Regions from separate parts of the Nocardioides ginsengisegetis genome, predicted to be linked through region 1. Evidence: predicted binding sites of a transcription regulator. Region 1 holds the regulator's gene; the other holds the start of a gene.
What was found. Region 1 encodes HrcA, which represses chaperone genes, less so after heat shock. Its sites were predicted from a motif close to TTGGCACTCGNNNNNNNCGAGTGCCAA; they were not measured.
Positions count from the first base shown of each region.

Region 1 (11,504 bases):
GGTCGTCGCGCTGGCGGGCAGCCTCAGCTGAGCGCGGTCGTGCCGAGGGGCGTCACGAGGTAGGTCCGGCCGTGGGGTCCGGTCCAGGTGTAGGTGCCGTCGGGATTCCTGGCGTAGTGCCATCGTCGGCTGGTCTTGCAGCGGTGATGCCGCCGACACAACGGACCGAGATTCCGTGGGTTCGTCTGACCCGGCGGGCCACCCTCGTCGAGGGGGATGTAGGGCTCGATGTGGTCGAGGTCGCAGCCCCGAGAGTCCTTCTGGCACCAGGGGAAGACGCAGTGGGGGTCGCGGAGCCGGACCTGTTCGGCCATCCAGGCCGGTGGGTCGTGCCGGTCCACCGCGTCGGTGCGGCGCATGTCCAGCACGGGGAGGATCGTGGCCCGGGTGCCGGCGAGCCAGTCGCGGATCTTGGTCAGGGTGGCCGGGCCGAGGCGTTCGGCCCACCCGGTCGCGGTCGGGTCGGCGAGGTCGTCGGCGTCGATGTGGAGGTACATCCGGGTCACCGGCGTCGCGCCACCAGCACCGGTCTGTGTGGCGATGACGCCGGCCGCCCGGGCCTTGCGGATGTCCAAGGCGTCCTGCGAGCCGTCGGTGAGGAGCTGGTGGGCGGTGGCGCAGATCAGGTCGTGCAGGGCAGTGAGGTCGGCGGTGTCGCCGGTGATCTCCAACGTCGACGTGCCGGCCCAGACCCCGAGTCGGCGGGGCGAGCCGTGGGTGAGCCGCACGCCCCACGCGGCCTTGGCCTCGTCCTCGGCGTCCGCGACCGTCTCGGGGTCGAGGTCGGCCAGCGCCGCGGCGATGGCGTTCTCGATCGTGGTCACACCCCAGGCACCCATCCGGTCCGCGAGGGCGGCGTCGACGTGGGCGGCGACCGCGGCGGACTGGGCGGCGCACAGCTGCGCGACCCGGCGGGCGCGCCAGACGGGGACCTCGAGGGCTTCGACCGTGGCCCAGATCCGCGGGTGGCGGTGGCGCAGGTTGAGCCCGTCGGCGATCAGCGCGATCCCGGCGGCGGTGGAGATCCCCATCGCGGCCGCGAACGGCTCCGCGGCGAACGCCGCGACCAGGGGTGCGCCGTCGCCGGCGATGGCCTCGTCGCAGTCCAGCCCACCGCCGCCGCGGCCGGCCTCGGCCCAGGTCGCGGCACCGGACTCGTCGGTGGCGGGGTGACGGTGGGCCCACTGCACGGCGTACCGCAGCTTGCGGCGCTGGGCCTGGCGGTCCTGGACCTCCGCATCGGAGACCAGGTAGAGCAGGAAGTCGTCGTCCAGGTCGTCGACCTGGATCCCGATCCCGCCGTTCATGGTCTCCACCAGCATGGGTCCATTCCAGCAGCGACCACCGACAGTTCCGGGCGTCAGGCGCCCGATCCACAACCTCTGGAAGTAAAGCTTTGAAAACCTCGATCACAGCGGTCGAGCAAGGCGACCGAAAGCCACAAGCAGGGTCCGGAGGCACCTCGTGCGAACCCTGCGGTGACCCCATATCTCTGTAATTGCGCGCCGAAGGCGCGAGGTCCCGCACCCAACGTCGGCGCACAAGACCGCACCGTGGCTCGCCGGGTTTCGAGACGCTCGCTCCTCAACCAGCGAGCGGCCTCACCCAGGGACTTGGTACGTGATGGTCAACCGCGTGTCATCGCTCCCCACGGCCTTCCCGGTCACGGTGCCGGTCGCTCCGGCGTACGCGCCCGTGCCGCCGACGACCCGGCCCGCATAGGTCGGCGGAGCAGCGCCGACCGTGTGGACCCGCGTCAGCAGGCAGACCGCCCTTGCAGGCGAGGGCGGTCTCGAAGACGACGCGGTCGGACAGCACGTGACCGCGGAAACTGTCGAAGCCGACGAACGCGCCGGTGGTCCGCGACCGGACCCGCTCGGTCCCGGCGAAGTGGAGCTGGTCGAGGTCCTTGGTCGCCGTCACGTGGAGCAGCAGACGCTTGGTGTGGGTCGTGGCCGCGGCGGGTGCGTGGTGCGACGGCGGGGCCGCGCCCGAGACGGCGGGGATCGTGGCCAGCAGCAGCGCTGCAGCGGCGTACTTCGTGATCATCGGCGTGCTCGATTCCGGGGAGGCAGGTGGGTGGGGCGCCCTCCCCACTTCGTACGCCGCGCGACCGGTCAATGCCATCTCCCAAAGTGGGGATGGGCCATGATGCTCGCCGTGCGCTCCTTCACCGACCTGATCGACGAGGCCGAGGCGGCCGACGTGTCCGGCTGGGACTTCGGCTGGCTCGCGGGCCGGGCGACCGAGGAACGGCCGCCATGGGGCTACGCGCGGCTGCTCGCCGAGCGACTGGCCAACGTCGGATCCGCCCTGGACATCGACACCGGTGGTGGCGAGATCGTGGCCGAGGCGCCCCGTCTCCCGGCGCGGATGGTGGTGACGGAGGGCTGGGTTCCCAACGTCGAGCGCGCCCGGGCGACCCTCGGCCCCCGGGGCGTCGAGGTCGTCCACCACGAGCCCGGCGAGCGGCTGCCCTTCCCCGACGCCACGTTCGAGCTCGTCACGAGCCGCCACCCGGTGCGGCCGCCCTGGACCGAGATCGCCCGGGTCCTGCAGGACGGCGGGACCTACCTCGCCCAGCACGTCGGCCCGGCGTCGGCGTTCGAGCTGATCGAGTGGTTCACCGGCCCAATCCCCCGGACCGACCTCGGCCGCGTCCCCGAGGACGAGGCCGACGCGGCACGGCAGGCCGGGCTGGACGTCGTCGACCTGCGTACGGCGAGCTGCCGGATGGAGATCCACGACGTGGGCGCGGTCGTCTACCTCCTCCGCAAGTGCGTCTGGTGGGTCCCCGACTTCTCGGTGGACCGCTACCGCGCACGGCTCGAGGAGCTCGAGCACGAGCTCCGCGAGAACGGCCCGTTCGTCGCCCACTCGACGCGGACCCTCATCGAGGCCCGGCACTAGCGAGAGGTCAGGACCAGCGCGGGGTGCGGGACAGCAGGGCCGAGACGGCCGCGACGCCCGCGGTCGAGGTGCGCAGCACCTCGGAGCCCAGCCGCACCGACGCGGCACCGGCCGCGACGAACGTCGAGATCTCCTCGGGGCTGACGCCGCCCTCGGGCCCGACAACGACCACGATCCGCCCGGAGGCGGGCACGGTGACCGACGAGAGCGGCACCGACGCCTCCTCGTGGAGCACGACGGCGAGATCGGCCGACCCGACCAGTGACGCGACCGATGCGGTCGAGGCCATCTCGGACACCTCCGGGAACCACGACCGGCGCGCCTGCTTGGCCGCCTCGCGGGCTGTCGAGCGCCAGCGGGCCAGCGACTTCACCGCCCGCTCGCCCTTCCAGACCGCGACGCTGCGCGACGCTGCCCACGGGACGATCTCGGTCACGCCGATCTCGGTGAGCATCTCGACGGCGAGCTCGCCGCGGTCCCCCTTGGGGATCGCCTGGACGACGACCAGCGACGGTGAGGGTGGCGAGGACACGTCCACCGACGCCACCTCCACCGAGAAGACCCGCTTCCCCGTCGACGCGACGGCGCCCTTGACCGAGACCCCCAGGCCGTCGGTCAGCACGACCTGCTCTCCCACTCGCAGCCGGCGTACGGCGACCGCGTGGTGCGCCTCGTCGCCGGTGACCTCGACCGACGCCCCGGCGGCGACGCCCGCGAGCGACGGCACCAGGTGGACCGGCAGCGACATCAGTGCTGGTTGAACGAGTCGCGGAGGCGGCCGAAGAACGACTTGTTGCCGGGACGGACCTGCCCGGTCGGCGACTCCTCGCCGCGCAGGGCGGCGAGCTCGCGGAGCAGCTCCTCCTGGCGCGCGTCCAGCTTGGTCGGCGTCTCGACGATCACGCTGACGACCAGGTCGCCGCGACCACCGCGCAGCCCGGGCACGCCCCGGCCGCGCAGGATCTGCTCGGTGCCGGACTGGGTGCCGGGCTTGAGCTCGAGCTCGAAGGACGTCTCGACGCCCGAGTCGGCGCCGCTCTCGACGTCGGCCTCCAGCGTCGGCAGGGTCAGCGTGGTGCCCAGCGCGGCCGCCGACATCGGCACCGACACGGTGCAGTGCAGGTCGTTGCCGTGGCGGGTGAAGGTCTCGTGTGGCGCGATGTGGATCTCGACGTAGAGGTCGCCGGCGGGGCCGCCACCGGGGCCGACCTCGCCCTGCTCCGTGAGCTGGACGCGGGTGCCGTTGTCGACACCGGCGGGGATCTTGACGGTCAACGTGCGGCGCGAGCGGACCCGGCCGTCACCGGAGCACTCCCGGCACGGGTCGGGGATGATCGAGCCGAAGCCGCGGCACGCCGCGCACGGGCGCAGCGTGCGGATCTCACCGAGGAAGGACCGCTGCACGTGGGCGACCTCGCCCGCACCGCGGCAGGTCTCGCACGGCACCGGGTGGCTGCCGGGAGCGGCGCCATCACCGTTGCAGGTGGTGCACAGGACGGCGGTGTCGACCTTGAGCTCGCGGGCGGTGCCGAAGGCGGCCTCGGCGAGGTCGACCTCGAGGCGGATCAGGGCGTCCTGGCCACGGCGTACGCGCGGACGCGGGCCCCGGCCCTGCGCGGCGCCCGGCGCCCCGCCGCCGAAGAACGCGTCCATGATGTCGGTGAAGGAGAAGCCGGCGCCCTGCCCGAAGCCGCCGCCCTGCCCGCCGAACGGGTCGCCGCCGCGGTCGTAGGCCGCGCGCTTCTGGGGGTCGGAGAGCACCTCGTAGGCCATCGAGACCTCCTTGAACTTCTCCTGCGTCTCGGGGTCCGGGTTGACGTCCGGGTGCAGCTGCCGGGCCAGACGCCGGTAGGCCTTCTTGATGGCGTCGGCGTCCGCGTCGCGGGCGACACCGAGGAGGTCGTACAGGTCCTGGCTCAAAACACGTTCCTTCTCGTTGCTGTGGGGGGCGTTCGGGGAAGAGGGCCTCAGCCCTCGTCGAGGAGGCGGGAGACGTAGCGGGCGACCGCGCGGACCGCCGCCATCGTGCCGGGGTAGTCCATGCGGGTCGGGCCGACGATCCCGAGGGTCGCCACGGCCTCGTCGCGCGGGCCGTAGCCGGTCGCGACGACGCTGGTGGCCGACAGCTCCTGGTAGGGGCCCTCGTGACCGATCCGGACGGTGACCGCGCCGCCGGTGGAGGCCTCGCCGAGCAGCTTGAGCAGCACCACGTGCTCCTCCAGCGCCTCGAGGAGCGGCCTGACCGCGGAGTCGAAGCTGTCGCCGTAGCGCGCGAGGTTGGCGGCACCGCCGACCGCGATCCGCTCGTCGGAGCGGTGGTCGACGAGCACCTCGACGAGCACCTCGACGACCGAGCGGGTCGCCTCCCCGTCGACGACGGGTACGACGGCACGCAGCGCCGTCACCGCGTCGGCGATCACGGCACCCGTCGCCGCCCGGTTGACCGCGAGGCGCAGGTCGGCGAGGTCCTCGTCGGTGATCGGGGCATCGAGCTCCACGACGCGCTGCTCCACCCGGCCGGTGGAGAGGATCAGCACCGCCAGCAGCCGGGTCGGGGAGAGCGCGACCAGCTCGACGTGGCGGACCGTGGAGCGGGAAAGCGTGGGGTACTGCACGACGGCGACCTGACGCGTCAGCTGCGAGAGCGTCCGCACGGAGCGCTGCACGACGTCGTCGAGGTCGACGGCGCCGTCGAGGAAGGTCGAGATCGCCTTGCGCTCCGCAGCGCTCATCGGCTTGACCGTCGAGAGGCGGTCCACGAAGAGGCGGTAGCCCTTGTCGGTGGGCACCCGGCCGGCGCTGGTGTGGGGCTGGGTGATGAACCCCTCCTCCTCCAGCGCGGCCATGTCGTTGCGCACGGTGGCCGGTGACACGCCCAGCCCGTGGCGCTCCACGAGAGCCTTGGACCCGACCGGCTCCTCGGTCGAGACGTAGTCCTCGACGATGGCGCGGAGCACGGCGAGCCGGCGCTCTTCCTGCATCGTGACCTCCTCGGCGCTGTCGTCAGTCTTGGCACTCGCGTGTTCGGAGTGCCAAGGGTACTAGGGTCTCGGGCCATGACGGAGTTCACGGAGGTGGCCGAGCGCGTGTGGGTCGCGCGCTACGAGTGGTTCGACGTGAACGTCACACTGGTCGGCGGTGACCGCGGGCTGCTCGCGGTCGACACGCACGCCTCGGCGCTGGCGGCGCGCGGCGTCCTGGACGACGTACGCCGGCTGGGCGCGGGCGAGGTGGTCGGCGTGGTCAACACCCACGAGCACTTCGACCACACCTTCGGCAACGGGATGTTCCGCAGCGCCTACGGCCAGATTCCGATCCACGCCCACGAGACGGCGGCGGCGCGGACCCTCGAGGCGGCCGAGCGGATCAAGGGCCTCTACCGGGACGACCCGTCCGACCCGCACCGCGACGAGGTGCTGGAGACCGAGGTCGTCGTGGCCGACACGACGTTCTCCTCAGCAGTCTCCCTCGACCTGGGCGACCGCGCGGTCGAGCTGGTCCATCCGGGGCGCGGCCACACGGGCGGCGACCTCGTGGTGCGCGTGCCCGACGTCGACGTGCTGCTGGCGGGCGACCTGGTGGAGGAGTCGGCGGCGCCGGGCTTCGGCGGCGACTGCTACCCGCTGGAGTGGCCGCTCGCGCTGGACATCGTGCTGGGGCTGACCACGTCGTCGACGGTCGTGGTGCCCGGTCACGGGGCTCCGGTCACCCGCGACTTCGTCGAGGAGCAGCGCAACGCGATCGGCATCGTCGCGGAGACGATCCGCGACCTCGCGACCCGGGGCGTGCCGGTCGACCAGGCCCTGGAGGTGGGCGACTGGCCCTACCTGCGCGAGGTGCTCGGACACGCCGTACGCCGTGGCTACGAGCAGCTGCCCCGCAGCCAGAAGCGTCTGCCCCTCATCTGACAGCGCACGCACGACCGGCCCGGAACCCCTGGAGGTCCGGGCCGATCTGACGAGCGGGCCACGCGGCCCGAGGGCTCGACCCCGGCGCTCAGCGCTCGATGTCGATGTCGCGGCGGGGCTGGACGTGACCCTCGACGTCGTCGTCGTCGGTCAGCGTGTGACCGCCCGCCCTGCGGTGACCCTCCACGTCCTCCTCCTCGGAGAGCGTGTGGCCGCCCGCCCTGCGGTGTCCCTCGACGTCGTCCTCGTCCGTCAGCGTGGGTCCACCCATCCTGCGGTGGCCCTCGACGTCGTCTTCGTCGTCGGTGAACGTGTGGCCGCCGGCCCTGCGGTGGCCCTCGACGTCCTCGTCCTCGGCGAACGTGTGGCCGCCGGCCCTGCGGTGACCTTCCACGTCCTCGTCCGTCGGCTCGTTGATCGGGTTGTCGTTCATGGTGGTTCTCCTCTGTTGGTGGGCCGCTCGCCCTGGTTGTTCCGAACTGTGCTCCTGCTGCTCGCTCCGTTCCGTCTGCTCGCTGACACAGCGAGCGTCTTCTCGCCGACCCCTACGGGACGGCGTTCTCGCTCACCGCCTGGAGCACCGCCTTCACCTGGAAGGGCGTGAGCCCCGGGTGCTTGCCGAGCAGCAGCGTGACCATGCCGGCCACGTGCGGTGCGGCGAAGCTGTTTCCGGTCGCGACGATCGAGGACCGGTCGGCCCACGCCACGTCGACGTCGATCCCGCGCGCGCCGAACTCCACCGGCGGCTTCGGGTTGTAGGCCAGCCCCATCGGGTCGGCGCCCTCCCGGGCGGCCACCGAGACGACCGAGGCGTACTGCGAGGGGTACGTCGGCCCGGGGCTGTTGTTGGCCGCGCTGACCAGGACCGTGTTGCCGAAGTAGGCCTCGTCGGCGACCTCGTGCAGCGGCCCGAACATCGCCTCGCTCTTGCTGGACAACGACAGGTTGGCCACGTGCATGCCGTGGTCGATCGCCCAGCCGATGCCGCCGTAGAACAGCGCGCCGCGGCCCTTGAGATTGGGGCCCAGCACCCGCACCGACCAGATCTCGGCGTCCGGCGCCATGGCCTTGATGATCGCGGCGCAGGCGGTGCCGTGGCCGACCAGGTCCTCGTGGGGACCCTCGTCGGCGCGGAAGCCGTCCTCGGTGTCCGGGTCGACCACCATCGCCACTCCCCCGGCGATCCCGCCGACCCGCGGGTGGTCGCCGTCGATGCCGCTGTCGATGACCGCCACCTTCACGCCCGCCCCGGTCGAGCCGCCGAACGCCCACTCACGCGCGTCGGCGATCGGGAGCGCCCGCACCTGGGCGAGGACCCCCGACTCGAACGCGGCCGACCAGGCCGGCAGCAGGCTCATCGGCGCCCCGGGGCGCCGTACGTCTCCACGGCGGCGAGGACCGACCGGCCGAGCTCGAGCAGCCGGGTCTCACCGACGTCGCCCCGGTCACCACCGGCGACGAGGGCCGCGATCGGCACGGCCAGGGTGCCCAGCACGGCCAGCACCCAGTCGGAGGCCTGGTCCACGGTCGGGTCGAGCACCTCGACCACCCCGAGCACCTCGCCGTCGGCGCCGTACAGGGGCGCTGCCAGGACCGAGGTCGGCACGTAGGCGGTGGCCTCGGCGACATCCCGGGCGAAGCGTGAGTCGGTCCGCACGTCGCGCACCGCGATCGGCTGGCCCGACATCGCCGCCCAGCCCGCGATGCCGCGGCCGATCGGCAGCGAGACGCCGACGATCTCGGCCGCGCCCTGCCCGTCGGCGGCCACGAAGGTCAACGACTCACCGGAGTCGTCGACGACCGCGCAGGAGCAGGCCTCGGCACCGAACAGGGCGCGCATCGCGGCCAGCGAGCGCTCCACCTCGGGGTTGGGTGTCACGGGTCCTCCTGAGGGGTTCCGGGTGGTTCACTGGCGCCATGGAGTGGCCCCTGCTCGCCTCGCTCGACGACGAGGAGCGCCGGCAGCTGCTGGCGACGACCCGGCGCCGCACGTTCGCGCGCGGCGAGGTGCTGGTCCACGAGGGCGACCCGTCCGACAGCCTCCATCTCGTGGCGGCCGGCCGGCTGGCCGTGCGGGTCTCCACCGCCGACGGCGACACGGTGACGCTCAACGTGCTGGGGCGCGGCGACTACTTCGGCGAGCTCTCGCTCCTCGACGGGCACCAGCCGGTGCGGTCGGCCACGGTCGTGGCCCTCGAGCCGGCCGAGACGCTGTCGCTGTCGGCGGCCGCCTTCGACGAGCTGCGTCGTCGCCACCGCGGCGCCGACCAGCTGCTGCTGACGCTGATGGCGCGCCGCGTCGAGGACCTCTCCGCCCGGCTCCTCGAGGCGTTGTACGACGGCCTCGACCGGCGCGTCTTCCGGCGCCTGGCCGAGCTGGCTGCGATCTACGGGGGCGACGCGGGCGACGGTCCGGCCACGATCCCGCTCACGCAGGAGCACCTCGCCGACCTCGTCGGGGGCACCCGGCCGAGCGTCAACCAGGTGCTGCAGCGACTCGCGGGCGAGGGCGTGGTGGAGCTGGGCCGCGGGCGGATCACCGTCCTGGACCGCGGCTGGCTCACCCGCAAGTCGCACTGACGTCACGTCGTCGCGCCCGCCAGCTGCTCATCGAGCTCCGTGGCCCAGGTGACCGCCCCGAGCTCGTCGAAGAGCTCGCGCGCCCGGGTCAGCAGGACCGCGGCCTCCTCGGGGCGGCCCTGCCGGCTCAGCCAGAGGCCCAGGTCGGCGCAGCACCGCGCCAGGGCCGGCCGTGCGTGCCAGGCCTCGCAGCCGGCGATGGCGGCGCGCAGGTGACCCTCCACGACGTCGGGCGGCTCGCCGTCCTCGGCGGCGAGCAACCCGCGGACCCGGTGGACCGAGGCCTCCACCCCCAGCGGCGGCTTGTTGCGGCGGTCGGAGTCCACGATCTCGAGCAGGGTCTCCAGCGCCGCCCGGTCGCCCCACCGCCAGGCCGTCTCCGAGACGAGGTGGAAGAGGGTGCTGAAGTCGTCGAAGAGCCCGATCGCGTCGAACACGGCCCGCATCTCGGTGAGCACGCCACCGAGGTCGCGCGCACCGCCCCGCTGCGCGCGGTCGAACGCCAGCGCGAGCTGGTGCGAGGCCCGCAGGGTCGGGTCGTCGGTGATCCCCTCCTCGTCGAGGCGCTCCGTGGGCCGCCACTCCTGGCCCCGCGCGAGGAGGACGCGGGCGCGCAACATGTCCGTCATCCCGATGTCGAGCGCGTTCATCGAGTCCTCGTCGGAGCGGGCGAGGACGCCGTCCCAGTCGCCGGTGATCGTCTGGGCGAGGACGAGGTTCAGGGCCGTCGAGCTGATCCAGTAGGCGTCTCCGGTGACCCGGGCGGCCTCGACGGCCTGGCGGCCGTAGCCGGCCGCGCGCTCGGCGTCGTCCTGGGTCCAGTCGGCGTTCAGGTTGGTCAGCGCCCGGCACAGGATCAGCGTGTCGTGGCTGTCGCGGGCGATCTCGGAGGCCGACTGCAGCAGCATCCGTCCCAGCCCGTGCGGCCCCTTCGTCATGTAGTGGAGCGCCAGGCTGACGTAGCTGTTGGCGATCTCGGTCGGAGTGCCGAGCTTCTCGGCCAGCCGGGCCGAGTCCTCGGACAGGTTGCGGATGTTGCGGCCCGTCCGGATGCCGGAGGAAATCATCGCCCGGAGCAGCAGCATCTCCTCGAGCGGGCCGATCTGCAGCTCGACCTCCCGGTGGCGTTCGGCCGCGACGTCGAAACCGCGTTCGTACTCGCCCGAGTTGGTCAGCGCCGTCGCCAGGCTGGCAACCGCCCGGGCCGCGAGGCTGACCTCGCCGGCCGCGTCGAGAGCGTCGCGAGCCCGCTCGGCGTGTGCCATGGCCGCCTGGTAGTCACCGGCCTTGGCCAGCTGCTCGGCCAGCTCGACCTCGATCCGGGACCGCAGCGCCGGGTCGTCACACCGCTCCAGCGCCGTGCCGAGGTGGCCGGCCGCCTCGGCCGGGGACCCCAGTGCCGCGGCACGGGCAGCGGCCCGCTGCAGGTGGGTGACGGCGGCCGCGGCGAGGGCGGGGCGGTCGGGGTCGTCGGGGACCGCGTCGAGGGCCTCGAGGTAGTGCTGGGCCACGATCGAGGCCACCTCGCCCGAGTCGTCGCCCTCGGCCTCCATGAGCGCCACGACCGCGAGGTGGCTGGCCTTGCGGTCGCGCCGCGACAGCGTGCCGTAGGCGATCTGGCGCACGGCGCTCTGCACGAACTGGAACTGCCCCAGCTCGGTGCTGAAGCGGTTGGTCTCGCGGCGCAGGAGCTGCACCCGGACCAGCGCCTCGAGGACGGACTCGAGATCGACGACCTCCGGGCACAGCGAGGCAATGGCCTCGTGGGTGAAGGCGCTGCCGACCACGCTGGCCTGGTCGAGGACGCGCCGCTGCTCGGGGGGCAGGGTGTCGAGGCGGGCGGAGATCAGCGCCTGGAGCGACGCCGGCGCGCCGATGGCACCGAGGTCCAGTGAGTCCGGCTCGGCCAGGACGTACTGGCCGCCGCGCGGCACGACCAGGTCGCGGTCGATGAGCGAGCGGACCGTCTCCACGGCGAAGAGCGGGATGCCCTCAGCCCGCTCGACGAGCGAGGTGCGGACCCCGTCGGGCAGGCCGACCACCAGGCCGTCGAGGAGCGCCGCCATGTCCCGCTCGGACAGCGTCTCGAGGTGCAGCACCGTGACG
Region 1 is NZ_JACGXA010000001.1:1,096,586-1,108,089, reverse strand. Features, by position in the region: gene FB382_RS05165 (hypothetical protein) at 1-31, shown strand, start outside; gene FB382_RS05160 (HNH endonuclease signature motif containing protein) at 24-1,322, opposite strand; gene FB382_RS05155 (hypothetical protein) at 1,639-2,049, opposite strand; gene FB382_RS05150 (class I SAM-dependent methyltransferase) at 2,149-2,910, shown strand; gene FB382_RS05145 (16S rRNA (uracil(1498)-N(3))-methyltransferase) at 2,918-3,658, opposite strand; gene dnaJ (molecular chaperone DnaJ) at 3,658-4,830, opposite strand; gene hrcA (heat-inducible transcriptional repressor HrcA) at 4,878-5,891, opposite strand; gene FB382_RS05130 (MBL fold metallo-hydrolase) at 5,967-6,818, shown strand; gene FB382_RS05125 (hypothetical protein) at 6,907-7,251, opposite strand; gene FB382_RS05120 (S8 family serine peptidase) at 7,364-8,176, opposite strand; gene FB382_RS05115 (GAF domain-containing protein) at 8,173-8,697, opposite strand; gene FB382_RS05110 (Crp/Fnr family transcriptional regulator) at 8,736-9,398, shown strand; gene FB382_RS05105 (adenylate/guanylate cyclase domain-containing protein) at 9,401-11,504, opposite strand, start outside.

Region 2 (11,504 bases), 840 kb from region 1:
TGCTGGCCGCCCTGGGCGTGGAGGAGGACGTGCCCTTCGGTCACCAGCCCCCGGCACAGCCGTCGGATCGGTAGGGTCCGTGGGATGACCAGCCCGCCTCCCGTCCTGCTCGTCACGTGTGCGGACTGGCCCGACGGCGAGCCCGGCCACGCCGCCCTCGACGCGGCCCTGGACGCAGCCGGCATCGCCAGCCGGTGGGTGCGGTGGGACGACCCGTGGGTCGACTGGGCTGCGGCCCGGGTCGTGGCCGTCCGGTCGACGTGGGACTACACCAGCAGGCTCGGGGAGTTCCTCGGCTGGGCAGCGGGGATCGGCCCCGCCCTGCTCAACGGGGTCGAGGTGTTCCGCTGGAACACCGACAAGGGCTACCTCGTCGACCTCGCCGAGGCCGGCCTTCCCGTCGTGCCGACCCGGACCGCCGACGACGACGAGGAGGTCCGGCTCGCCGCGGCCGGCTTCGGCGTCTCGGTGGTCAAGCCCCGCGTCGGCGCCGGGGGCTTCGGCGTCGAGGTCGTCGACGACGCCCGACGCTGGCTGCCCGCGGCCGACAGCCCGGGCGGGCCGTGGGTGGTGCAACCGCTCGTGGAGTCGGTGCGCGAGTCTGGTGAGACCTCGGTCTTCGTCATCGACGGCCGACCGGTGAGCCAGGTCGACAAGCGTCCCGCCTCGGGGGAGATCCGGGTGCACGAGCACTTCGGCGGCCGCTCCCGGCCGGTCGAGCTGACCGAGGAGGCCGCGCTGCTGGCGGCCCGGGCCGTCGCCGCGGCGGCGGACCTGATCGGCGCCGAGATCGTCTACGGCCGCGTCGACATGATGCACCACGACGGCGGGCTGGTGGTCAGTGAGATCGAGGTGACCGAGCCCGGGCTCTACCTCGACGTGATGCCCCTCAACGCGATCCCGTTCGCCGAGGCCGTCGCGGCCCGGCTCTCACGCTGAGGGCAGTGCCCGGGCGAACTCCGCCACCACGTCGGCGGCGGTGAGCTCGTGCTCCAGCGCGACCACGCCTTCGCCGGCGTAGAGGTGGGCGGTGCTGAAGTCCTCGGCCTGCACGGCCTTGCGGTGGCGCTCGCGCGCCGCCTCGTCGAGGTGGTCCTCGTGGCCGACCCACGCGTCGAAGTAGGCGTTGGCCACGGCACGGCCCCCGAACTCGCGGGGCCAGGCCGCCTGCTGGGCCACGTCGAAGACCCGCCCGTAGCCGGTCTCGGTGGCGGCGAACAGCGCCTGCCGGGCCCGTGGGGACGTGTCGGTCTCGACGCAGCCGAGGAAGGCGGTGCCGACCCAGGCACCGGCGGCACCGGCCGCGACCACGGCGGCGAGCCCGCGGTGGTTGAGGATGCCGCCGGCGGCGTAGACGGGCAGGTTGGTCCGGTCCAGCACGAGCTGGAGCAGCGGCAGCGTGGCCATCGCGTTGCGTCCGTGGCCGCCCGCCTCGGCACCCCGCACGACCAGGACGTCGGCACCCGCGTCGAGGGCGGCCTCGAGGTCGTCGAGCGACCCCACCTGGGTCGCGGTCAGGATCCCGGCCTCGCGCAGCCGGCCGAGGGGGCCGGCGTACGCACCGAAGGAGACCGAGACCAGCGCCGGCCGCAGCTCGAGGACCGCCTCGAGCTGGTCGGGGGCGTCGGGCAGGGCCCAGGCCATCAGGCCCACGCCGTACGGCGTCCCGTCGGCGCCCGCGATCGCCGCCTGCTCCCGGATCCAGCCGCCGTCGCGGGTGGCCGCGACCCCGATCATCCCGAGGCCGCCGGCCGCGCTGACCGCGTGGGCGAGCCGGCCGCCGCCCGGGCCGGCCATCGGGGCGCCGATGAGGGGGACGGGGGTGCGGAGCTGGTCGGGCAGGTGCATGACCCCCACGGTAGCCGCGAACTCCTTGCACTCTCGGGGGTCGAGTGCTAAACATGACGCTGGCACTCGTAGCATGAGAGTGACAACACCGGATCGGTGACGCTGAGGTCCAGGCACTGGCGAGAAAGGGTTCGTCAGCTTGCCTCGACCGTCCGTCGCGGGCAGCCCACCGATCGGTCCCCATGAACTCATACGCGTGAGGAATGGCTGAAATGCCCAAGCTTATTGCTTTCAACGAGGAGGCCCGGCGCGGCCTCGAGCGTGGCATGAACACGCTCGCTGACGCCGTCAAGGTCACCCTCGGTCCCAAGGGCCGCAACGTCGTCCTGGAGAAGAAGTGGGGCGCCCCCACGATCACCAACGACGGTGTGAGCATCGCCAAGGAGATCGAGCTCGAGGACCCCTACGAGAAGATCGGCGCCGAGCTCGTCAAGGAGGTCGCCAAGAAGACCGACGACGTCGCCGGCGACGGCACGACGACCGCGACCGTTCTCGCCCAGGCGATGGTCCGCGAGGGTCTGCGCAACGTGGCCGCGGGTGCCAACCCGATGGGCCTCAAGCGCGGCATCGAGGCCGCCGTGGCCGCTGTCTCCGAGCAGCTGTCCAACATGGCGATCGACATCGAGACCAAGGAGCAGATCGCGGCCACGGCCTCGATCTCCGCCGCTGACACCACCGTCGGCGAGATCATCGCCGAGGCGATGGACAAGGTCGGCAAGGAAGGTGTCATCACCGTCGAGGAGTCCAACACCTTCGGGCTCGACCTCGAGCTCACCGAGGGCATGCGCTTCGACAAGGGCTACATCTCGGCGTACTTCGTGACCGACCCGGAGCGCATGGAGACCGTGCTGGAGGACCCCTACGTCCTCATCGCCAACTCCAAGATCTCCTCGGTCAAGGACCTGCTGCCGCTCCTGGAGAAGGTCATGCAGTCCGGCAAGCCGCTGCTGATCCTCGCCGAGGACGTCGACGGCGAGGCCCTGTCCACGCTCGTCGTGAACAAGATCCGTGGCACCTTCAAGTCCGTCGCCGTCAAGGCCCCGGGCTTCGGTGACCGCCGCAAGGCCATGCTCCAGGACATCGCGATCCTGACCGGCGGCCAGGTCATCTCCGAGGAGGTCGGCCTCAAGCTCGAGTCGACCGGCATCGAGATGCTCGGCCAGGCCCGCAAGGTCGTCATCACCAAGGACGAGACCACCATCGTCGAGGGTGCCGGCGACACCGCCCAGATCGAGGGTCGGGTCAACCAGATCCGCGCCGAGATCGAGAAGTCGGACTCCGACTACGACCGCGAGAAGCTGCAGGAGCGCCTGGCCAAGCTGGCCGGCGGCGTTGCGGTCATCAAGGTCGGCGCGGCCACCGAGGTCGAGCTCAAGGAGCGCAAGCACCGCATCGAGGACGCCGTTCGCAACGCGAAGGCGGCCGTCGAGGAGGGCATCGTCGCCGGTGGCGGCGTGGCGCTCGTGCAGGCTGCGGCCACCGCGTTCGACAAGCTCGAGCTCGTCGGTGACGAGGCGACCGGGGCCAACATCGTGCGCTTCGCGTCCGACGCCCCGCTCAAGCAGATCGCGATCAACGCCGGCCTCGAGGGCGGCGTCGTGGCGGAGAAGGTGCGCAACCTGACCCCCGGTCACGGCCTCAACGCGGCCACCGGCGAGTACGTCGACATGATCGCCTCCGGCATCATCGACCCCGCCAAGGTGACCCGCTCGGCGCTCCAGAACGCCGCGTCGATCGCCGCGCTGTTCCTCACCACCGAGGCCGTCGTGGCCGACAAGCCGGAGAAGGCCGCCCCGATGGGCGACCCGTCCGGTGGCATGGGCGGCATGGACTTCTGAGCACCCCTTGACGGGGGCCAGCTTGCTGGCACCCCGTCAAAGCCAGGTGCCAGGTTGAGGAGCGTCGGCCGGACCGAGCGAAGCGAGGAACGGCGACGCGTCTCGAAACCTGAGTCCAGCCTCACCACACGCTCCACCAGCAGGGCCCCGGTCTTCGGACCGGGGCCCTGCTGCGTCTCCGGGGGGACTGCCGACGGGCCGAGCGTCCCGACGGTCCGGGACCTCCGACCCTCACCGGCATTTCGCGATTCGGGTGGAGTGGGAGCCGTGGGTCTGCCACGGTGGGTGGGCCGCGTGAGGAGACGCACATGGACGACCTGATGCTCGACGAACCGCGGTCGGGGGTGGCCACCCGGTCGCCGATGGTCATGCTCGTCACCGCGACCATCGGGTTCGCGGTGAACTTCTGGGCCTGGGCGCTGATCAGCCCGCTCGGCCCGCTCTTCCGCGAGAAGGGGACGCTCGGTCACCTCACCGAGTCCGACGTCGCCCTGATGGTCGCCGTCCCGGTCATCGTCGGCTCGCTCGGCCGGATCCTGGTCGGCGCCCTCACCGACAAGCTCGGCGGCCGGGTGATGTTCCCGATCATCTCCGCGGTGACAATCGTCCCGGTCCTGTTCATCGGTTTCTTCGCCCAGACCTCGTACGCCGCCCTCCTGTTCGGCGGCTTCTTCCTCGGCATCGCCGGCACCGCCTTCGCCGTGGGGGTGCCCTTCGTCAACGCGTGGTTCCCGCCCGAGCGCCGCGGCCTGGCCATCGGCGTCTTCGGCGCCGGCATGGGCGGCACCGCGATCAGCGCGCTGACGACGGTCAAGCTCTACACCAACGTCGGCTCCCGCGCGCCCTTCCTCATCACGGCCGCGGTCCTGGCGGTGTACGCCGTCGTCGCCTGGCTGGTGCTGCGTGACGCCCCCGGCCGCACCGCCCCGACCAGCTCCCTGCTGACCCGGCTCTCGGCCAACGCGCGGCTCTCGATCACCTGGCAGGCGTGCCTGCTCTACGCCGTCGCCTTCGGCGGGTACGTCGCGTTCTCGGTCTACCTGCCGGCGTACCTCAAGACCGACTACGGCCTGACCCCGGCCGACGCCGCCAACCGGATGGCCGGCTTCGTCGTCGTCGCCGTGGTCATGCGGCCGCTCGGCGGCTGGCTCTCGGACCGCTTCGGACCGATCCCCGTGCTCGCCTCCGGCTACGCCGTCGTGGTCGTGGGCGCGGGCGTCGCCGCGACCCACCCGCTGCTCGAGCACGTCGGCACGGTCGCGTTCCTCGCGATGGCGGCCGCGCTCGGCGCCGGCAGCGGGGCGACCTTCGCCCTCATCGCGCTGGTGACCGAGCCGTCCCGGGTCGGTGGGGTCACCGGACTGGTGGGAGCGGCCGGCGGGCTCGGCGGCTTCGCGCCGCCGCTGGTCATGGGCTACGTCTACGGCCGCACCGACTCCTACGCGATCGGGCTGTGGCTCCTGTCGGTGACCGCCGCCCTCGCGCTCCTGCTCACCCTGACCGTCGTCCGCCACACCGCCGCTCAGCACGCCACCCAGGAACAGGGGATCCGTTGACGAAGACGCCGAACGACAGCAGCCAGATCGGGATGGATGGGTCGCTCGCCGACGCGCTCGTGCGCAGCAGGCGCTTCTTCACCAAGGGGACCGTCTCGGCGGACCTGCGGACCCTCACGAAGGTCGGGGGCCGGCAGGCCGACGACTTCTACCGGGACCGGTGGAGCCACGACAAGGTCGTGCGCTCCACGCACGGGGTGAACTGCACGGGCTCCTGCTCGTGGAAGGTCTACGTCAAGGACGGGATCATCACCTGGGAGACCCAGCAGACCGACTACCCCTCGGTCGGCCCCGACTCCCCGGAGTACGAGCCCCGCGGCTGCCCCCGCGGCGCCGCGTTCTCCTGGTACACCTACTCGCCGACCCGGGTGCGCTACCCCTACGTGCGCGGCGTGCTGCTGCAGATGTTCCGCGAGGCCAGGGCCCAGCACGGTGGCGACCCGGTCAAGGCCTGGGAGCACATCGTCGAGAACCCGCTGCGGGCCAAGGCCTACAAGTCCGCCCGGGGCAAGGGCGGGCTGGTCCGCGCCACGTGGGAGGAGGCGAGCGAGATCGTCGCCGCCGCCCACGTGCACACGATCAAGAAGTACGGGCCGGACCGCGTCGCGGGGTTCTCGCCGATCCCGGCGATGTCGATGGTGTCCCACGCGTCCGGCGCCCGGTTCCTGAACCTCATCGGTGGCTCGATGCTGAGCTTCTACGACTGGTACGCCGACCTCCCGGTCGCCTCCCCGCAGGTCTTCGGCGACCAGACCGACGTGCCCGAGTCGGGGGACTGGTGGAACGCCGGATACCTGATCATGTGGGGCTCGAACGTCCCGGTCACGCGCACGCCCGACGCCCACTGGATGACCGAGGCCCGCTACCGCGGCCAGAAGGTGATCGCGGTCGCCCCGGACTACGCCGACAACGTGAAGTTCGCCGACGAGTGGCTGCCGGCGAAGCCCGGCACCGACGCCGCCCTGGCGATGGCGATGGGCCACGTCGTGCTCAAGGAGTTCTTCGTCGACCGGGAGACGCCGTACTTCACCGGCTACGTCAAGACCTACACCGACCTGCCGCACCTCGTGCGGCTCGACGAGGTGTCGGCAGGCTCGACCACCGAAGGGTCGACCAACGAAGGGACGCCGACATACACCGCCGGCAAGTTCCTGACCGCCGCTGACCTGGCCGAGCACGCGGGCGAGGAGAACGCCGCCTTCAAGACGGTGCTGATCGACGCGCGCACCGGCGAGGCCGTGGTCCCCAACGGCTCCCTCGGTCACCGCTACGGCGAGGCCGGCGTCGGCCGGTGGAACCTCGAGCTCGGCGACGTGGACCCGCTCCTCTCCCTGCTCGACACGGCGACGGAGTCGGTGGTCGTCCGGATGCCCCGCTTCGACACCGCCGACGGTGCCGCCGCCGACCTGCCCCGAGGCGTGCCCGCGCGCCGGGTGGGCGGCCACCTCGTCACGACCGTCTTCGACCTGCTCCTGGCGCAGTACGGCGTCGGGCGCCCCGGACTGCCCGGTGAGTGGGCCAGCGGCTACGACGACGCCGCGTCCCCGTACACGCCGGCCTGGCAGGAGGCCATCACCGGCGTCCCCGCCGCGGCCGCGGCCCGGGTCGGGCGCGAGTTCGCCCAGAACGCCGAGGAGTCGAAGGGGCGCTCGATGATCCTGATGGGAGCGGGCACCAACCACTGGTTCCACTCCGACACGATCTACCGCGCGTTCCTCACGCTCACCAACCTGACCGGCTGCCAGGGGGTCAACGGCGGCGGCTGGGCCCACTACGTCGGCCAGGAGAAGGTCCGGCCGATCACCGGCTACACCCAGATCGCCAACGCGCTCGACTGGAACCGCCCGCCGCGCAACATGATCCAGACGGCGTTCTGGTACCTCCACACCGACCAGTTCCGCTACGACCAGTTCGGCGCGGACACCCTGTCGGCGACCACCGGGCAGGGCCAGCTCGCCGGGCGGACGACGGCCGACGTGATCGCGCAGAGCGCCCGGATGGGCTGGATGCCGTCGTACCCGACCTTCGACCGCAACCCGCTCGACCTCAGCGACGACGCGGCCGCCGCGGGCAAGCCCGTCGGCGAGTACGTCGTCGAGCAGCTCAAGTCCGGCGCGCTCGACTTCGCGGGCGAGGACCCCGACGCCCCGGGCAACCACCCCCGCATCCTGTCGATCTGGCGGGCCAACCTGCTCGGGTCGTCGGGCAAGGGCAACGAGTACTTCCTCAAGCACCTGCTGGGCACCGACTCGTCGCTGCGGGCAACCGAGACCCCCGAGGGGCGTCGCCCCGTCGACGTCCGCTGGCGCGACGAGGCACCCGAGGGGAAGCTCGACCTGCTGATGACGATCGACTTCCGGCAGACCAGCACCACGGTCTTCTCCGACGTCGTCCTCCCGGCCGCCACCTGGTACGAGAAGCACGACCTCAACACCACCGACATGCACCCCTTCGTGCACTCCTTCAACCCCGCCATCGCCCCGCCCTGGCAGACGCGCACCGACTGGGACGCCTGGCAGACGATCGCCGAGAAGTTCAGTGAGCTCGCCGCCACCCACCTCGGCGTCCGCAAGGACGTGGTCGCGGTCGCCCTCACGCACGACACCCCCGACGCGATGGCCAACCCGCACGGCGTGGTCCGGGACTGGAAGAAGGGCGAGTGCGAGCCGGTCCCCGGCGTCACGATGCCCCGCCTGGTCGAGGTGGAGCGCGACTACGGCGCGGTCGCCGAGAAGATGAACGCGCTCGGCCCGCTGGTCGACACCCTGGGCGCCACCACCAAGGGGGTCACCTTCGAGCTCGGTGCGCAGGTCGAGCACCTGCGCCGCAAGAACGGCGCGGTGCGCGGCGGCGTGGCCGACGGACGACCGTCGCTGAAGCGGGACGTCCACGTGTGCGAGGCGATCCTGGCCATGTCCGGGACCACCAACGGCCACCTCGCCACGCAGGGCTTCCGGACCCTCGAGAAGCGCACCGGCGTCCGGCTCGCCGACCTCGCCGAGGAGCACGAGGGCAAGCGGATCACCTTCGCGGACACCCAGGGCCCGCCCGTCCCGGTCATCACCTCGCCGGAGTGGTCGGGCTCGGAGACCGGCGGGCGGCGCTACTCGCCGTTCACGATCAACGTGGAGCGCAAGAAGCCGTGGCACACGCTGACCGGCCGGATGCACTTCTACCTCGACCACGACTGGATGACCGAGCTCGGTGAGGGACTGCCGGTCTACCGGCCACCGCTCAACATGGCGGCGCTGTTCGCCGAGCCCGACCTGGGCAACGTCTCCGACGGCTCGCCCGGACAGGGCGTCGAGGGGCTCACGGTCCGCTACCTCACCCCGCACAACAAGTGGTCGATCCACTCGGAGTACCAGGACAACCTCTTCATGCTGTCGCTCTCGCGCGGTGGCCAGAACATCTGGATGAGCGACGTCGACGCCCGCAAGGTCGGGATCGAGGACAACGACTGGATCGAGGCGGTCAACCGCAACGGGGTCGTGGTCGCGCGGGCCATCGTGTCCCACCGGATGCCCGAGGGGACGGTGTACATGTACCACGCGCAGGACCGGCTGATCGACGTCCCGCTGGCGGAGACCTCGGGCAAGCGCGGCGGCATCCACAACTCGCTCACCCGGCTGCTGGTGAAGCCCTCGCACCTGATCGGCGGCTACGCCCAGCTGGCCTTCGCCTTCAACTACCTCGGGCCCACCGGCAACCAGCGCGACGAGGTCACCGTGATCCGCAAGCGCTCGCAGGAGGTGCGTTACCAGTGAAGGTCATGGCGCAGATGGCGATGGTGATGAACCTCGACAAGTGCATCGGGTGCCACACCTGCTCGGTCACCTGCAAGCAGGCGTGGACCAACCGGACCGGCACCGAGTACGTCTGGTTCAACAACGTGGAGACCCGGCCCGGGCTGGGTTACCCCCGGACCTACGAGGACCAGGAGAAGTGGAAGGGCGGCTGGGAGCTCAACGGCCGGGGCCGGCTCATGCTCAAGGCGGGTGGCCGGTTCCGGAAGCTGCTGACGATCTTCTCCAACCCCAAGCTGCCCTCGATCGGTGAGTACTACGAGCCGTGGACCTACGACTACGCCACGCTCACCGACGCGCCCGCCCAGGAGCACACGCCCGTGGCGCGGCCCAAGTCGCTGATCTCCGGCAAGGACATGAAGATCGAGTGGTCGGCCAACTGGGACGACGACCTCGGTGGCTCGACCGCGAACGCGCACCGCGACCCGATGCTCAAGAACATCGCCGACAAGGTGAAGTTCGAGTTCGAGCAGACGTTCATGTTCTACCTGCCCCGGATCTGTGAGCACTGCCTGAACCCCTCGTGCGCGGCGTCGTGCCCGAGCGGCGCGATCTACAAGCGCGAGGAGGACGGCATCGTCCTGGTCGACCAGGACCGGTGCCGTGGCTGGCGGATGTGCGTCTCCGGATGCCCGTACAAGAAGGTCTACTTCAACCACAAGACCGGCAAGGCCGAGAAGTGCACGTTCTGCTTCCCGCGGATCGAGGTCGGTCTCCCGACCGTCTGCGCGGAGACCTGCGTCGGCCGGCTGCGCTACATCGGCCTGGTGCTCTACGACGCGGACAAGGTGCTCGAGGCGGCGTCGACCACCGACGAGCACGGGCTCTACGAGGCCCAGCGCGAGGTCTTCCTCGACCCGAACGACCCTGAGGTGGTGCGTGCGGCGGAGCAGGCCGGCATCCCGCGGGACTGGGTCGACGCCGCCCAGCGCTCGCCGATCCACGCGCTGATCAACACCTTCAAGGTCGCGCTGCCGCTGCACCCGGAGTACCGCACGATGCCGATGGTCTGGTACATCCCGCCGCTGTCGCCGGTGGTCGACGTCGTGCGCGACACGGGTGAGGACGCCGAGGACACGGGCAACCTGTTCGCGGCGATCGACGCCCTGCGCATCCCGGTCGAGTACCTCGCCGAGCTGTTCACGGCAGGCGACGTCGCACCCGTGGACGCCGTGCTGAAGAAGCTCGCCGCGATGCGCTGCTACATGCGCGACATCAACATGGGCCGCGAGCCGGATGCCTCGATCCCGGCAGCCGTGGGGATGACCGAGGAGGAGATGTACGACATGTACCGCCTCCTCGCGATCGCGAAGTACGACGAGCGCTACGTGATCCCGCCGGCCCACGCCGAGCAGGCGCACTCCCTGGAGGAGCTGTCCACGGAGTGCTCGGTCTCGGACTACGGCGGCGGCCAGCAGGACCTCTTCGGCGAGGGGTCCGGCGTGCCGACGCCGATCGCGGTCGAGAACTTCCAGATGCTGCAGGACCGGCAGACCTCCGACACGCTGGCCGGGCCGACGAACAAGGGCAGCCGGGTCAACCTCCTCAACTGGGACGGCAAGGGCTCACCTCCCGGGCTGTTCCCACCGAAGGGGCCGGAGTCATGAGCGGCCGGCGGCCGCGGCCGGCGCTGCCGGCCGAGCAGCTCACGATCGCGTGGCAGTCGGTCTCCCTGCTCCTGGACTATCCCGACGAGGCGGTCCTCGACCGGGCCGGGCTGATCAGGGCGGCGTCCCGGGGGCTGCCGCCGACGCTCGGGGACCGGATCCGGGAGTTCCTCGACCACCTCGAGACGACGCCGCTGCCCGAGCTCCAGGCCGACTACGTCGAGACCTTCGACACCCGGCGTCGCTGCAACCTGTTCCTGACCTACTTCGCCCACGGGGACACCCGCAAGCGGGGCATGGCCCTGCTGCGCTTCAAGCAGACCTACCTGGAGGCGGGGTGGCAGCTCGACGACGCGGAGCTGCCCGACCACCTGTGCGTCGTGCTCGAGTTTGCCGCGACGGTGGACCCCGAGCGCGGCCGCGACCTGATGCTCGACCACCGCGCCGGGCTCGAGCTGCTGCGGCTCTCGCTGCAGGACGCGTCCTCGCCGTGGGCACCCCTGGTGGACGCGGTGACCGCCACGCTGCCGCGGCTGCGCGGCGACGAGCGGGACGCCGTACGCCGCCTGGCCGCCGAGGGCCCGCCCGAGGAGGAGGTGGGGCTCGCGCCGTTCGCGAGCCCGCAGTTCAGCCCGGGGGCGTCCTACGAGACCACCCTGCTGCCCATGCCGTCCTTCCCGGGAGCCCGCCCATGAACGCCTTCCTGTTCGTCGTCGTGCCCTACGTCTGCCTGACGACCTTCGTCGTGGGGCACCTGTGGCGCTACCGCTACGACAAGTTCGGCTGGACGACGCGGTCCTCCCAGCTCTACGAGAGCCGGCTGCTGCGCATCGGCAGCCCGCTCTTCCA
Region 2 is NZ_JACGXA010000001.1:256,860-268,363, forward strand. Features, by position in the region: gene FB382_RS01240 (SGNH/GDSL hydrolase family protein) at 1-74, shown strand, start outside; gene FB382_RS01245 (ATP-grasp domain-containing protein) at 85-939, shown strand; gene FB382_RS01250 (NAD(P)H-dependent flavin oxidoreductase) at 931-1,848, opposite strand; gene groL (chaperonin GroEL) at 2,061-3,686, shown strand; gene FB382_RS01260 (MFS transporter) at 3,995-5,242, shown strand; gene FB382_RS01265 (nitrate reductase subunit alpha) at 5,239-9,009, shown strand; gene narH (nitrate reductase subunit beta) at 9,006-10,655, shown strand; gene narJ (nitrate reductase molybdenum cofactor assembly chaperone) at 10,652-11,350, shown strand; gene narI (respiratory nitrate reductase subunit gamma) at 11,347-11,504, shown strand, end outside.
Region 2: the regulator HrcA is predicted to act here: its motif matches at 1,873-1,899, upstream of groL (chaperonin GroEL).